DNA from 2 places in the Arthrobacter sp. Cza30 genome. Region 1 is predicted to be linked to the other one. Evidence: riboswitches for the same ligand, from Rfam matches in the RefSeq annotation. Region 1 holds a riboswitch; the other holds the start of a gene.
What was found. Region 1 has a riboswitch for thiamine pyrophosphate ahead of AC5RVZ_RS06355 (ECF transporter S component). Riboswitches for the same ligand answer to the same signal wherever they lie in the genome.
Positions count from the first base shown of each region.

Region 2: another riboswitch for thiamine pyrophosphate. It lies ahead of AC5RVZ_RS00925 (ECF transporter S component); the one in region 1 lies ahead of AC5RVZ_RS06355 (ECF transporter S component).

Region 1 covers NZ_JBNHGA010000002.1:233,984-241,390, forward strand. Annotated here, with positions in the region: gene AC5RVZ_RS06340 (zinc-dependent alcohol dehydrogenase) at 1-548, shown strand, start outside; gene AC5RVZ_RS06345 (energy-coupling factor transporter transmembrane component T family protein) at 608-1,405, opposite strand; gene AC5RVZ_RS06350 (ABC transporter ATP-binding protein) at 1,402-2,919, opposite strand; gene AC5RVZ_RS06355 (ECF transporter S component) at 2,928-3,548, opposite strand; TPP riboswitch at 3,591-3,724, opposite strand; gene AC5RVZ_RS06360 (DUF4235 domain-containing protein) at 3,894-4,154, shown strand; gene mnhG (monovalent cation/H(+) antiporter subunit G) at 4,264-4,788, opposite strand; gene AC5RVZ_RS06370 (MrpF/PhaF family protein) at 4,778-5,062, opposite strand; gene AC5RVZ_RS06375 (Na+/H+ antiporter subunit E) at 5,059-5,619, opposite strand; gene AC5RVZ_RS06380 (Na+/H+ antiporter subunit D) at 5,616-7,238, opposite strand; gene AC5RVZ_RS06385 (Na(+)/H(+) antiporter subunit C) at 7,235-7,407, opposite strand, start outside.
Region 2 covers NZ_JBNHGA010000001.1:221,528-228,934, reverse strand. Annotated here, with positions in the region: gene AC5RVZ_RS00945 (phosphotransferase) at 36-761, shown strand; gene AC5RVZ_RS00940 (SRPBCC family protein) at 758-1,261, shown strand; gene AC5RVZ_RS00935 (energy-coupling factor transporter transmembrane component T family protein) at 1,281-2,078, opposite strand; gene AC5RVZ_RS00930 (ABC transporter ATP-binding protein) at 2,075-3,550, opposite strand; gene AC5RVZ_RS00925 (ECF transporter S component) at 3,552-4,196, opposite strand; TPP riboswitch at 4,187-4,298, opposite strand; gene AC5RVZ_RS00920 (D-alanyl-D-alanine carboxypeptidase family protein) at 4,337-5,998, shown strand; gene AC5RVZ_RS00915 (DnaJ domain-containing protein) at 6,036-6,977, opposite strand; gene AC5RVZ_RS00910 (hypothetical protein) at 7,070-7,407, opposite strand, start outside.

The DNA.
Region 1 (7,407 bases):
CCGTCGCGGAGCGGCGGGCCATGGCGGAGCGCCACGGCATCGAGACGCTGGACCTGCACGGCGACGTCGCGGACGACCTGCGGGAGCGCACGGGCGGCCGCGGGCCCGACTCGGTGGTGGACGCGGTGGGCATGGAGGCGCACGGCTCGCCCGTGGCCGGCGCGGTCCACCAGGCGGTGGGGCTGCTGCCGTCCGCCGTGGGCCGCAAGGCGATGGAGGCAGCAGGGGTGGACAGGCTCGACGCGCTCTACACCGCGATCGACGCCGTCCGGCGCGGCGGCACGATCTCGATCAGCGGCGTGTACGGCGGGATGAAGGACCCTCTGCCGATGCTGACCATGTTCGACAAGCAGCTCCAGCTGCGGATGGGCCAGTGCAACGTGAAGCGGTGGATCGACGATCTGCTGCCCCTGGTCGACCACCCGTCGGACCCGCTGGGCGTGCTCGACCTGGCGACCCACCAGGTTCCGCTGGAGCAGGCGCCGGAGATGTACGAGAAGTTCCAGAAGAAGGAGGACGGCTGCATCAAGGTGGTGCTCAAGCCGTAGTCCTGAACGGATCGGCGGACCCCGGCCGGCGTGGATCGCCGGGGTCCGCCCGTACCGGTTCACACGAAGATGAAGTTCCAGGTCCCGGCGGCCACCGCGGCAGCGGCGGCTGCGCCGGCGATGACCGCCCCGCCCAGCACCACCCACACATCCACCATGCTGTAGGTGGATTCGCGCGCCCAGGTCCGGGGCCCGGCGCCGAAGCCGCGGGCCTCCATCGCGACGGCCAGCCGGGTGGCCCGGCGGATGGCCTGCACGATCAGGCCGAACGCCTGGCCCGCGAACGCGCCCGCCTTGGCCAGCGGCCGGTTCTCCGCCCCGACACCGCGGGCGCGGCGCGCCAAACCGAGGGTGCGCCATTCCTCCACCAGCAGCCCCACCAACCGCATGGCGGCCAGCGCTCCCAGCACGAACCGGTGGGGCAGCTTCAGCTTCTGCGCCAAGGCGTCCGCCAGGTCCGTCGGGTCGGTCGTCAGGAGCAGGAAAATGCCCGGCAGCGCAACGGCGAGCGACCGCAGGCCGATGGCAACGCCGCCGGCCACCGAGTCCTCCGTGAAGATCAGCGGACCGAACCGGAACAGCACGGCCCCGGTCTTCTCGGCCAGCAAGGCCGTTGCCCAGGCCCCGACGGCAGACGCCGCCAGCAGCGGCCAGCCTCGCTTCAGCAGCAGCCACGGGCTGACACCCAGCACGGGCATCAGCAACAGTTCCGCGGCCAGCACCACGGAGGCGCTGACCCAGTCCACACTGAGCATGACCACCACGGTGACCAGGGCGGCGGCGGCCAGCTTCGATACCGGGTTGGCGCGGCTGAACGGGGAGGCGGCCAGCCGGGGGTTCATCAGGTCCATACTCATGCTGCCCTCCCAAGCGGCTGGGCCGGGCGGACGCCGCCGTCAGCCACCCGGACGCCGGCGCCGCCGAGCGCGGCGGTGAAGTCGTCGTCGTGCGTCACCGAGACTACGCTCCGGCCCTCGGCCACCAGCTCGGCCAGCAGCGTGACCAGTTCGGCCCAGGTGTTGGCGTCCTGTCCGAAGGTCGGCTCGTCCAGCATCAGGATGTCCGGGCCGGTGGCCAGCATGGTGGCTACCGACAGCCTGCGTTTCTCCCCGCCGGAGAGGGTGAACGGGTTGGCCTGCAGCAGGCGGGTCAGCCGGAGCCGCTCGGCGATCGTGTCCACCCGCCGCCGGACGCTCGCCTCGGGCAGTTTGGCCACGCGGCGCGGGCCGAATTCCAGTTCGTCGAGCACCGTGCCGGTGAGGAACTGGTGTTCCGGTTCCTGGAAAACGCTGCCGATCCGGGTCACCAGCTGCGCGGACTTCCACTTCGCCGGGGACAAGCCGGCACCGCGCTGCAACGCCGGCGTCGCCGAGAGATCCCCTCCCGCGGGTGCCAGCAGGCCGGCCAGGGTGAGGGCCAGGGTGGATTTGCCGGCACCGTTCGCGCCGGTGACGCTGAGGGCCTGCCCGGCCAACAGGTCCAGGTCCACCCCGCGCAGCACCGGCGCGGCTTTCCGGTTCCGCGACACGTCCAGTGCCGCCGCCCGCAGCAACGGGCCGCCCGGGGCCGGTGCCGCGGGCAGCTCCAGCCGCGGGGTATGACCGGGAACCCAGACGCCGGCCTCGATCAGCCGGGCGCGGGTGGCGCCTTCGGCGAGCACCTGGTCCGGCGGCCCGTCGGCCAGCACGCCGCCGCCGGCCGCGAGCACGATCACGCGGTCCACGACGTCCGCCCAGACCGCCACCCGATGCTCGACCACCACCAAGGTGGCGCCGGTGCGGTCCAGCACCCGGGCCACGGCGTCCCGTACTTCCCGCACCCCGGCGGGGTCCAGGTTTGCCGTCGGCTCATCCAGCAGCAGCAGCCCCGGCCGCATGGCCAGGACCGAGGCCAGCGCCAGCCGCTGTTTTTGGCCGCCGGACAGCGCCGACGTGGGATGGTCCAACGGGACGGCCAGGCCGACATCGGCCAGGGATTCACGGACCCGGTCCCAGATCAGCCCGCGCGGCAGCGACAGGTTCTCCGCCCCGAAGGCCACCTCGTCGCCGACCCGGGCCAGCACCAGCTGGCTCTCCGGATCCTGCAGCACGAGGCCGGCCCGGCCGCGGGCCTCGGAGGGACGCACCCCCGCCACGCTCAACCGGCCGGTCTCCTCGCCTTCGCCCTCGTCGCCGAGGACGCCGGCCATGGCGTGCAGCAGCGTGGACTTGCCGGCCCCGGAGGCGCCCAGCAGCAGGACCCGTTCGCCCGGGGCGATGCTGAAACTGGCCGCGCGCACCGCCGGATCCTTGCGGCCGGCATGCCGCCAGCCCCACCCCTCGGCGAGGACGGGCACCGGGCGGGGCGCCGCCGTCGTACTCTGCGCTCCCATTAAACGGCTCAGGCGTCTGCCGTGCGTCCCGCGGCGAAGGAGGACAGCGCACCCGTCTTCGCCAGGCCCCTGACCGCCAGCCACGGCAGCAGCCCGGCAATCACCACGCCGGACACGGCCGCGAAGCCCACGTAGGCGAGCTGCCATTCGGCGGCCCACAGCATGTTGTAGAGGATGTTCTCGCTGATCGACAGCGCCAGGCCTGCGCCCAGGCCGGCCAGCAGCGCCACGCCGAGATTAAACCTGCGGTACAGAAAGAGCAGGAAGACGACCTCGGCGCCCAGGCCCTGGATCAGGCCGGAGACCAGGACGGTCATGCCGAAGCTCGTGCCCAGCAGCGCGGAGACAACCGCCGCCAGCATCTCGCAGTAGATGGCGGCGCCGGGCTTGCGGATGATCAGCCCGCCCAGCACGCCCGCCATCAGCCAGCCGCCGGTGTACAGCCCGGCGGAAGGCGGGAAAGCTATGGTCAGGCCCTCGATCAGCGGCCAGCCCGCCGACCAGGCCCAGAAGATGACGCCGACGGCCACGGCGACCACCGAGGCAACGACGATGTCCACCACCCGCCAGCCGTAACGCTGCTTCCGGGCAGGGGTGGGCGTGGCGGGTGCATTCGAAACGGTACTCATGGAATCCTCCTGGTTGCAGGAGGGGAGGGCGGCCACGCGGCGCGCCCCGAGAACTCGACTCCCTTCGCCGGTACTAACCGGAGCAGGTTCGAGGGTCTGCGGTCTATCCGCACTCTCAGCGTCCCTCCCGGTCTCCGGTGTGCACCGGCCGGTCGGACGCTCCCCTGTCGTCACTAGATGCTGTCTGGCAGCACGTACCAGTCTACACTCGCCCGCAGCGGCGGGCATTCGGGCGCAGACCCCGGGAAAATGCACGAGGGCTTACGGCCCCGGCGGGTGCCGGGCAGTAGGCTGGGAACCGGAACAGCAGTTGAGACGGGGCTGCGGCCCCGGAAGGGAGCGGGCATGAGCGTTGTGTTGAGGCTCTTGGGCACACTGGTGAGTATCGGCGCGGGCCTGGCAGCCAGCCAGCTGCTGGGGCTTGTCTGGAAGATGGTCACCGGAAAAGATGCGCCCAAGAGCGACGATGACCTGGAGAACAGCCTGCGGGCGGCGGTGGCCTTCGCCGTGGTGTCCGGCACCGTGGCGCGGGTGATCCAGGTGCTGACCAAGCGCGCCACCGCCAAGGCGGTCATCCGCTACGACAAGACCCGGGAAATGGTCTAAGCGGTCCCTTGAGGATTCCGATGGGGGACGGGCCGCGGGCCCGTCCCCCATCGCGTTCTGGTCCCGGCCGCCGGCGCCCGCCCGCGGCCCGGTCCCCTTGGCCGGCAGGTTACGGAGCGTCCGCGGGCCCGGCGTCGTCCTGGTCGGTCCGCCCGGGAGCGGCCGCCGCCCCCGCGGTTCGCCGTTCCCCCGGCTTCCCGGCGTCCTGGCCGCCGGTGACAGCACGGCTGCCGGTGTCGGCACCGGCAGGCATGGCGTCATCGGATGACGCCACGGAATCTTCCTCCGCCGCCGCCTCCACCACCGCGTCGAGGTCGTCCACGCTGAGGATTTCCTTGCGCAGGTGTTTGGTGCGGTAGCCGGCCCGGCCCACCATGTGGGCGGACACCGGCACGGTCAGCAGCTGGAACAGCCAGGCTATGAGGAGTATGGGCACCGCCACCCAGCTGCGCAGCTGCAATCCCAGTCCCGTCAGCAGCAGCAGCAGGCCGAAGACCTGCGGCTTCGTGGCGGCGTGCATCCGCGAGAGCAGGTCCGGAAACCGCAGCAGGCCGATGGCCGCGGCCAGGGACATCCCCGCGCCGGCGATCAGGCAGACGGCGGTCCCGATGTCGAGGATCAAGTCAGTGTTCACGGGGCCGCCCGTCCGTCACGAAACGAGCCACGGCGACCGAGCCGATGAAGCCGACAACGCTGATGACGACAACCAGTGTCAGGTTGTTCATGTGGCCGCCGGCGGCCATGTCCACGATGAGTCCGGCGCAGACGATCGCCAGCAGCACGTCGATGGCCAGCAGCCGGTCCAGCAGCGACGGCCCGCGGGCCAGCCGGATCAGCGACAGTACAGCGGCCACGGCCAGCACCGCGCTCACGACGATTTGCGCAACCGGAATGATGTCCCCGTTCACACCGCACCTCCCCTGCCGGTACCTTCGGCCTTGACCATCGCCAGTTCTTCCTTCGTGCCCATCGTCCGGATCAGGCCGGCCTCGATCCGCCGCACCTGTGCGCGGAAACGCTCGGCGGCCTCCTCGGTGGCCACGTCGATCACGTGCAGGTACAGCGTGGACGTCGAGCGGTCCACGTCCACCACAAAGCTGCCGGGGATCAGCGAAATGGCGTGCCCGGTGGCAGTCACGAGCAGGTCCGAGCGGCTTCTCAGCCGGACCGCGACCACCGCGTTGCGCAGCGTCGGGCCGCGGGTCAGCGCCAGCCACAGGACTTGGACGCTTGCGACCGCGACCTGCCACACGAACGTGGCGGCGAAGATTGCCGCGGCCAGCGGATTGAAGCGCCCGCTGAGTTCGACCGGCGGCAGGTAGAACAGGTTCACGATGAGCAGCGCGATCAGCAGGCCGAAGATCAGGTTGCCCGGGCTGAAATCCTGCCACAGGGAGCCCCAGAGGATGACCAGCCAGGCCAGCAGCGGCAGCTCGACCCAGAGGGAGATGCGCGGTTTCCTCATTGGCCCCCCTCCTGCAGGGCGCCCTCACCCAGGACGGCCTCGACGTAGGGGGTGCGCTGCAGCATCTCGCGCGCCGCCTGGTCGCTGAGCTCGAACAGGGGCCCGGCGAACACCGTCAGGGCAACGCCCATCGCCACCAGCCCGACCGTCGGCCAGACCATGGGCAGCGGCAGCAACTGAACGATGCCCCGCCCGGTGAACCGCCCGTGCGGAGCGTTCTCCACGTGGCGGGTGGTCCGCAGCGCGGACCCGTCGGGCTTGGTAGCCACCAGGACCGGGTCCGGGTGCTCGGCGTCTTCCGGGCGGCGCCAGAACACGCGGTTCCAGACCCGTGCCATGGCCAGCAGGGTCAGCAGCGACGTGACCATGCTGCCCGCCACGAGCACCCAGGCGACCGGCGTGCCCAGTTCCACGCCGCCCTGCACCAGGCCGATCTTGCCCAGGAAGCCGGAGAAGGGCGGGATGCCGGCCAGGTTCATGGCCGGGACGAAGAACAGGATGGCCAGCAGCGGCGACAGCTTGGCCATGCCGCCCAGCCGGTCCATGTTCGTGGTTCCGCCGCGGCGTTCGATCAGGCCGGCCACCAGGAACAGGCTGGTCTGCACCGTAATGTGGTGCGCCACGTAATAGACCGCCGCGCCGAGCCCCACCACCGAGGACATGGCCAGGCCAAACACCATGTAGCCGATGTGGCTGACCAGCGTGAAAGAGAGCATGCGCTTGATGTCGATCTGGGCCACGGCCCCGAGGATGCCCACCACCATGGTCAGCACCGCCACGACCATCAGGAACGTGTTCAGCCGGTCGCCGGGGAACAGCAGGGTCTCCGTACGGATCATGGCGTAGACGCCCACCTTGGTGAGCAGGCCGGCGAACACCGCGGTAACCGGCGCCGGCGCCGTCGGATAGGAGTCGGGGAGCCAGAAGGACAGCGGGAATACCGCCGCCTTGATGCCGAAGGCCACCAGCAGCATCAGGTGCAGCGTCATCTGGGTGGCCGGATCCAACTGGCCGAGCTTGATCGCCAGGTCGGCCATGTTGATGGTCCCGGTGGCCGCGTAGATCATCGCGATGGAGACCAGGAACAGCACCGAGGAAATGACGCTGACGACGACGTATGTCACCCCGGCGCGGATCCGCGGGCTGGTGCCGCCCAGCGTCATCAGCACGTAGCTGGCCGTGAGCAGCATTTCGAAGCCGACGTACAGGTTGAACAGGTCGCCGGTCAGGAACGCGTTGGAAACCCCCGCCACCAGGATCAGGTAGGTCGGGTGGAAGATTGAGACCGGGCCTTCTTCGTCGCCGTCGGTCATGCCCTGCCCGGAGGCATACAGCAGCACCGCCAGGCTGACGGCGGAGGAGACCACCAGCATCAGGGCGGACAGCTCATCCACCACCAGGGTGATGCCAAAGGGGGGAAGCCAGCCGCCGAGGTTTACCGCCTGCGCGCCGTTGGTCCACGCCGAGGCCAGCAACACGGCTTCCAGTGCCAGCGTCACCGTGAGGGTGGTGGCACCGGTCCGGCGCTGGGCGTTGGGGTGGCGGATCAGCACGAATGCCAGGGCAGCACCCAACAGCGGCAGGACTACTGCCAGCGGCGCGAGGGTGGCGGCGTTCACTGCTTCCTCTCCATCCGTGACCTGGTGGTGGCTGGCGTTTCTTCGGCTTCGTCGGGCGGCACGAACTCGGTGGTCTCGGCCGGAATTTCCGCGTCGTCCTCGGCGTCGAAGGTGGGCTGGTTGGCCACCCGGCGGTCCTCGATGTCGTCCTGGACCTCGTCCTGCCGTC
Region 2 (7,407 bases), on a different contig from region 1:
CGGAATGAGCGGACGCGGCAGGGCAGGATGGACCCGTGTCGATCCCGATCGAGCCGGTCGCCGTGCCCGAGGTGGTGCGGAAGCTCGCCCGCGGGGCGCGCCTCGAACCGGTGTGGCGCAACGACTACGGCGGTCTGACATTCCGCACGGACGATGGTCGCTACATCAAGCACGGCCCGCGCAACGCCGAGTCCTCGTTCGCCGGCGAGGCTGCTCGCCTTGCCTGGGCCGCACCCTACGCGCGTGTGCCGTCGCCGCTGGAGCTGGGCGGTGACGACACGCACGAGTGGCTCGTGACGGGCGCACTGACCGGGCGGTCGGCGGTGGACCCGCGCTGGGTCGCCGAGCCCGAGCTCGCCGTGCGCGCGGTCGGCGAGGGCCTGCGCGCCCTGCATGATGCGCTTCCGGTGGCCGACTGCCCCTACGACTGGTCGGTGCCCGCGCGGATCGCGAACGCCGAGCGCCGAGGCATCCGGATGCCGGCAGCGCTGCGCGAGGCGCCTCCGATCGACCGGCTCGTGGTCTGCCATGGCGACGCCTGCTGCCCCAACACCCTCATCGGGGACGATGGTCGATGGAGCGGGCATGTCGACTTCGGCACGCTGGGCGTCGCGGACCGCTGGGCCGACATCGCGGTGGCGTCGATGTCGACGGCATGGGACTATGGCGACGGATGGGAGGACGCCCTCATCGAGGCGTATGGGATCGAGCCCGACCCCGTGCGTCTGTCGTACTACCGAGAGCTCTGGAACGCGACATGACGACCATCACCGGAACCGTCGCCAAGATCGACGGCGACCCCCACCTCGTGATCCTTCGGCGCTTCCGCGCCACCCCCGAGGAGGTGTGGCGCGAGCTGACCGAGTCCGACCGGCTCGAGCGCTGGATCGGCCGGTGGGAAGGCGACCCGAGAACCGGCGGCGTGACGTTCTTCATGACGGCGGAGGGAGCGGATGCCGAGCCCGAGGAGTACACGATCCTCGAGTGCGATCCGCCCCGTCGCTTCGCCGGCGACACGTCGCAGGCCGGCGGCGCGTGGCACCTGTGGTTCGAGCTCGCCCAGCAGGACGGCGACACCATCCTGACCTTCGGCCAGCGGCTGAACCCCAGTGAGGACGTCGGGACGATCGGGCCCGGCTGGGAGTACTACCTCGACCGCCTCGTCGCCGCTCAGGCGGGGCTCGACGCGGACTCGGTGCGGTGGGACGACTACTTCCCCGCGCTGCAGCCGGCGTACGAGGAGCTCGTGGCCGCCGACTGATCGCGCGGGGGGCGCGACGTCACGACCATACGAAACGGAACGATCCGGCAGCGACCGCTGCGCCGATCGCGATCGCCATGATCGCCACGCCGCCTCCGAGCGCCGCGAGGTCGCGCGCTCCGAGCCGTGAGGGACGCGACCACGTGCGCGGGATCCCCGAGCCGAAGCCGCGCGCCTCCATCGCCATCGCGAGCTTCGTGCCCCGGCGCACGGCGAACACGAGCAGCACGAAGGCCATGGAGAAGAAGCGGCGCACCGCGCCGGTGTCCCCCACGCCCCGCGCGCGACGGGCGAGGTCCATGCTGCGCCAGTCGTCGAGGAAGAGACCGAGGGTGCGCGTGCCGGCGAGCACGCCGAGCACGAACCGGCTGGGGAGTCTCGCGATCTGCGCGAGCGCATCGGCGAGATCGGTGGGGTCGGTGCGTCCGAACAGCAGGATCGTCGGCAGTCCCAGCGCGAGGACGCGCACGCACACCGCGAGGGCGAGCGCGATGGAGTCGTCGCTGATCGTGGCGTACCAGAACGACCAGTGCACCGTTCCACCGGGCTCGGCGTACAGCAGCATGCTGACACCGGCCACCGGCGCGAAGATGAGGATCGGCAGCATCCGCTTCGTCACCGTCGATACCGGCAGACCCGTCAGCGGGATGCAGCACAGCTGGAGGGCGATCGCGGCCAGGGCGCTCACGACATCGATCGAGGCGAGGAGCGGGATCGACAGCACGAGGGCCAGCACGATCTTGGTCACCGGGTTCACGCCGTCGAGCCACGGGGTGACAGGCGACCGGCTCTCGGTGCGGACTTGCACCGCGGTCACGGCATGCTCCCCGCCGGGACGGCGGTTCCCAGGTCGATGCGGTGGCCGCCGAGGTGGTGCCGGACCTCCTCGTCGTGCGTGACGGCGACGACGCTCGTGCCCGAGGCGATCTGGGCCTGCAGGAGGCGCACCAGCTCGATCCAGCCGCGGCGATCCTGACCGAAGGTGGGCTCGTCGAGAACGATCACCGGCGGCGCGTCGGCGAGCGCGGTCGCCACCGACAGCCGACGCTTCTGGCCACCCGACAGCGTGAACGGGTTGGCCGCCGCGAGCGGTGCCAGGTGCAGCCGCTCGAGCAGGTCGTCCACGATCGCGGCCACCGCCGGCGCGTTCAGGCCCCGGGAGCGCGGACCGATCGCGAGCTCGTCCCGCACGGTCGAGGCGAGGAACTGGTGCTCGGGCTCCTGGAACACCGTGCCGATGCGGGTCAGCAGCTCGCGGGACTTCCAGCGCGAGGGGCGCCGGCCGGACCGCGCCGCGAGCTCGGGTGCGGCGATCACCTCCCCGGCCGCCTCGGGCAGGAGCCCCGCGAGCGTCAGGGCGAGCGTGGACTTGCCCGCTCCGTTCGGGCCGGTGACGACCGTCGCGGCGGCACGGGGGACGCGCACGTCCAGTCCTTCGCGCACGACGGCGCGTCCGTCGCGCGAGATGGACAGAGCGGATGCCTCCAGCACGGCGTCGGCGGCCGGCGCGGCCGGGTGCAGCACCGGCAGCTCGAGCGGATGCCCCGGCACCCACACGCCCGCCGACGCCAGCGTCGCGCCGTGGCGGGCGAACACCTCGTCAGGTCGGCCGTCGGCGAGGAGGCCGCCCTCGGCACCCACGACCAGCACGCGATCCATGAGGTCGACCCATACCGGGGTGCGGTGCTCGATGACCACGAGGGTCGCACCGGTCTCCGCCACGGCGCGCGCCACGGATTCCCGCACGTCGCGAACGCCCTCGGGATCGAGGTTGGCGGTCGGTTCGTCCAGAAGCAGCACGCCGGGACGCATGGCCAGCACCCCGGCCAGAGCCAGTCGCTGCTTCTGCCCGCCCGACAGGGCCTTCGTCGGATGCGTCAGCGGCACGCGGAGCCCGACCGCGTCGAGCGCCTCGCGCACGCGCGCCGGGATCTCGGCCGCCGGGACGCCGAGGTTCTCGCAGCCGAACGCGACGTCGTCACCGACACGTGAGAGCACCACCCCGGCGTCCGGATCCTGCAGCACGAGCCCCACACGACCGCGCTGCGCTTCGGCGCGGTGGCCGTCGACGAGCAGCGAGCCGGTCTCGTCGCCTTCGTCGGCACCGCCGAGAAGGCCCGCGATGCCGGCGAGCAGCGTCGATTTGCCCGCACCGGACGCGCCGAGCAGCAGCACGCGCTCGCCGGGCTCGATCGTGAAGGACACATCGCGCACGGCCGGTGCACGACGCCCGGCGTAGCGCCATCCCCAGCCCGCCGCCGTGATGCGGGCCGGGCGGGTGGTCGGCATGTCAGACCTCGCGGCGCGCTTCGCGTCCGGCCGCGAAGCGGTTCAGCGCCCCCGTCGCCGCGAGCGCCCGCACCGCGGCCCATCCGACGACGCCGGCGAGCACCGCCCCGGACGCCAGCACCGACCCGAGGTAGATGAGGTTGAACTCCAGCGTCTTCAGGATGTTCGGCGAGCTGCCGTAGAACAGCTCGAAGATCCACGCGGCCGCAGCGGCGCCCGCGCCGGCGAGGATCGCCACCGGAAGAGTGAACCGCCGGTACAGGAACAGCGCGAAGATGAGCTCCGCGCCGAGCCCCTGCACGAGGCCGGAGAGAACAGTGGACACGCCCCACACGTTCCCGATGAGCATCGACACGATCGCGGCGATCACCTCGACCAGCAGCGCGGCTCCCGGCTTGCGGATGACCAGGCCGCCGATCACGCCGCCGATGAGCCAGATGCCCACGGCGATCCCGCCGAGGCCGGGGGTCAAGCCGTCCATCGCGGTGAACCAGGCATAGCCGACGGTGTTCCAGGCCCAGAACACCAGGCCCAGGGCGACGCCGAGGACGGCGGCCACCACGATGTCGACGACGCGCCAGCGGTAGCGGTTCGTCGGGGTCTTCCCGCCGCGAGCGGAGTCGACGGTGGACGTGGACGTGTGCATATGAACTCCTCCCTGCGCCGGCATGATCCGGATCAGGTTCGACGGTCGAAGCGTGGATCGCTTCCTCTCAGCCCGGCTCACCGGACTCCCGTGGTTGTGGCCTCGAGTATACCGCCGCGCGTGCGGGGTATCTTGAGCGAGTGACACTGGACGACGCTCCCCCGCGCACGCGCCGCGAACGGCGCGCGCGGACGGGTGCGATCCCGGTCCTGTCCGGCGACGCGGCGCAGGGAGAGGCGGCCCCGCCCCGGCAGTCGGACACCGCGGACACCGCGCATCCGGCGCGCAGCGCGGCGCCCGCCGCTGCCGGCGACACCGGGCTCACCGTCGCGTCGCCGCCGGTGCCGGCGGCGACGGCCACCGACACCGCCACGGACGCCTCGATCGGCACCGGCTCCCTCTCGGCACCCGAGTCCCCCGCCGGCGCCGCCACCGCGGCGTTCCGGCCCGCCGAGGTCGTCAGCCGGCCTCGGGCATTGGCGTGGGTCGACGGGAGCACTGTCGGCCGGATGCCGGCTCCGGGCGACCTCACCGCGGCAGCGAGTCCCTACGTGCCCGTCGAGAAGGACCTGCTCGCGAACGCGCCGCGCCGCTCGCCGCTGCGAGCGGGGGTCATCGCCCCGGTGGCGGTCATCGCGGGCCTCCTCGGCGCCTACTCCGGCACCACGCTCCTGTGGCCGCTGCACGCGGTCGCGCCCACCGTGACCGCCGTGCAGGTGCAGCCGGCGGCGGCGCCGGCGGCCGCGCTGACGTGGCCTGCCGAAGGCAGTGCGGCGGTGGCGGTGGACGGCTTCCCCGGCGCCGTGGCCTCCGCGACGGACCCCGACGCGATCGCGAGCATCACCAAGGTCGTGACGGCGCTGGTCGTCCTCGACGAGATGCCGCTGTCGCCCGGCGAGCAGGGTCCGGAGTTCCGCTTCACCGCCGCCGACAGCACCCGCTACTGGCAGTACCGTGCGAACGGCGAGTCGGCGCTCGACGTTCCCGTCGGGGGCGTCCTGACGCAGTATCAGATGCTCGAAGGCATGCTGATCGGCTCGGCGAACAACTACGCCGACCGTCTGGCGCAGAACCTCTGGCCCTCGGATGCCGTCTTCGCGTCCGCTGCTCGCGCGTGGCTGGAGTCGCACGGTGTCCCCGGCGTGACGGTCGTGGAGCCGACCGGCATGGACCCGGGCAATGCCGCCAGCCCGGAGGCGCTCATCGCCCTCGCGCAGAAGGCGCTGGCCAATCCCGTCATCGCCGAGATCGTGGCGAAGCCGTCGGTGCAGCTGCCCGGCGCCGGACTCGTCGAGAACACCAACGGCCTCCTCGCCGACCCGGGCGTCCTGGGCATCAAGACCGGCACGCTCGACGCGTGGAACCTGCTGTCGGCCAAGGACGTCGCGATCGGCGACACCACCGTGCGTCTGTTCGCGTCGGTGCTCGGCCAGCCGGACGACGCTGCGCGGCTCGCCGCCAGCCGGGATCTCTACGCCCAGCTGGAGCAGGACCTGCAGCTGGAGCCGTCGGTGACGGAGGGCAGCGTCGCAGGGTACGTCGAGACGCGGTGGGGCGAGAAGGTCGAGATCGTCACCGCCGAGGACGCGTCGGTGGTGCTGTGGAACGGGCAGGCGGGCACCGTCACGACCACCTTCGACCTCGGCGACGACCGCGACGCCGGTGAGACGGTCGGCTCCCTCGATGTCGCCGGCCCGGTCGACACCGCGACGGTGGACCTCCGGCTCGCGGACGACGTCGCCGACCCGTCGCCGTGGTGGCGACTCACCCATCCGCTGGACCTGTTCGGCCTGAACGACTGACGAGGGGTTCCCTCGTTCCGCCGGCGGTTTTCGGACGTCAGGCGAAGCGCACGGTCTGCTGCAGGCGGGTGCGCACGTCGAAGACCTCGTTGCCGCCGATGTCGCGGGCGCCGGTGATCCCGCGCCGCAGCACGGTGGCCAGGGCGCTGCGGGAGACCACCGCGACGCGCACCCCGCGCACCTTGCCGATCTCCTCGATCGCATCCAGCACGTCGTCATCGGGGAGCACGACGATCGCGCCGCTGAAGCGGACCCCTGCGGCCCGCGCGATCACCCGCATCCGTGCGAGCAGCTGCGCGACCGGGGCACCGGGAACGCCGTCGCCGACGAACTCGCCGCGGCGGATCCGCACCGGCCCGCCGAAGTCCTCCGAGAGGATGCCGTAGAGGCCGCTCGGACCGAGCACGATGTGGTCGATCTTCGCGTCGGCGTCGGCATCCCGCCCCACGGCCGCGACGTCATGCCACACCGTGTAGCCCATCCCGAGGTCGGCGACGATGCGCGCGGTCGCCTCCTCGGCGAGCGCGTCGGCCAGAAGGCGGCGCAGATGCTGCGGAGCCGACCGCACCAGCGCGGGGTCGTACGGATCCTCCAGCGCCACACCGCGGCCGACCCACTCGCGCATCAGATCCAGATAGCGCTCGCGTCGCCAGCCGCCGGGATGCCCGTACGACCGGGCCCGGGGTCGTGTGTCGGTGCGCGCCGCCGGCGGGCGCCAGCTCTCGCCGGACGACCCGGACCACTGCGCCGCCGGGGTGTCGCCGAAGCCGTGACCCCGGTCGTAGGCCGCCCGCGCCTCCGGCGTTCCGATGAGCTCCCATGCACGCTGCACCTGGATGAAGAGCGCCGCGTCGCCGCCGGTGTCCGGGTGCGTCTGCCGCAGGCGCAGGCGGTACGCGCGCCGAAGCGTCTCATCGTCCGCGTCCGGCTCCACCGCGAGCACCTCGTAGGCCGAGGCCGACAACGGACTGTCGAACACGCGCACCCTCCCGCTTTCCGCCGCCTTCGCGGCCGGACTCAGGGTACGCCACGGGCCCGGAGGCGGCTCTCAGCCTCGATCGCGCAGCCGGCTCAGCGTCTTTCGTTGCGACGCGCATACGCGGCGGCGCTGCGACTGGACAGGGCCAGCAGGATCAGGATGTCCAGGCTCAGGGAGAAGTAGGTCCCCTCCACCTGGATCTCCTGCCCCTGCGCCCACCACGCGAAGAACGACGTGCTGATCGAGATCGCCGCGATGACCATCACGATGACACGCGCGGGGTTGCGCCCGAGGTAGACGAACACCGCCAGCAGCAGGTCGATCGCGAGGACCGTGCCGCCGGCGGCGAGCACGAACCACAACGCGGCCTGCGCCCCCTCGGGCGAGGGGTCGAAGCCGTCCAGCAGCGAGTCGGCGTCGTCGATCAGCG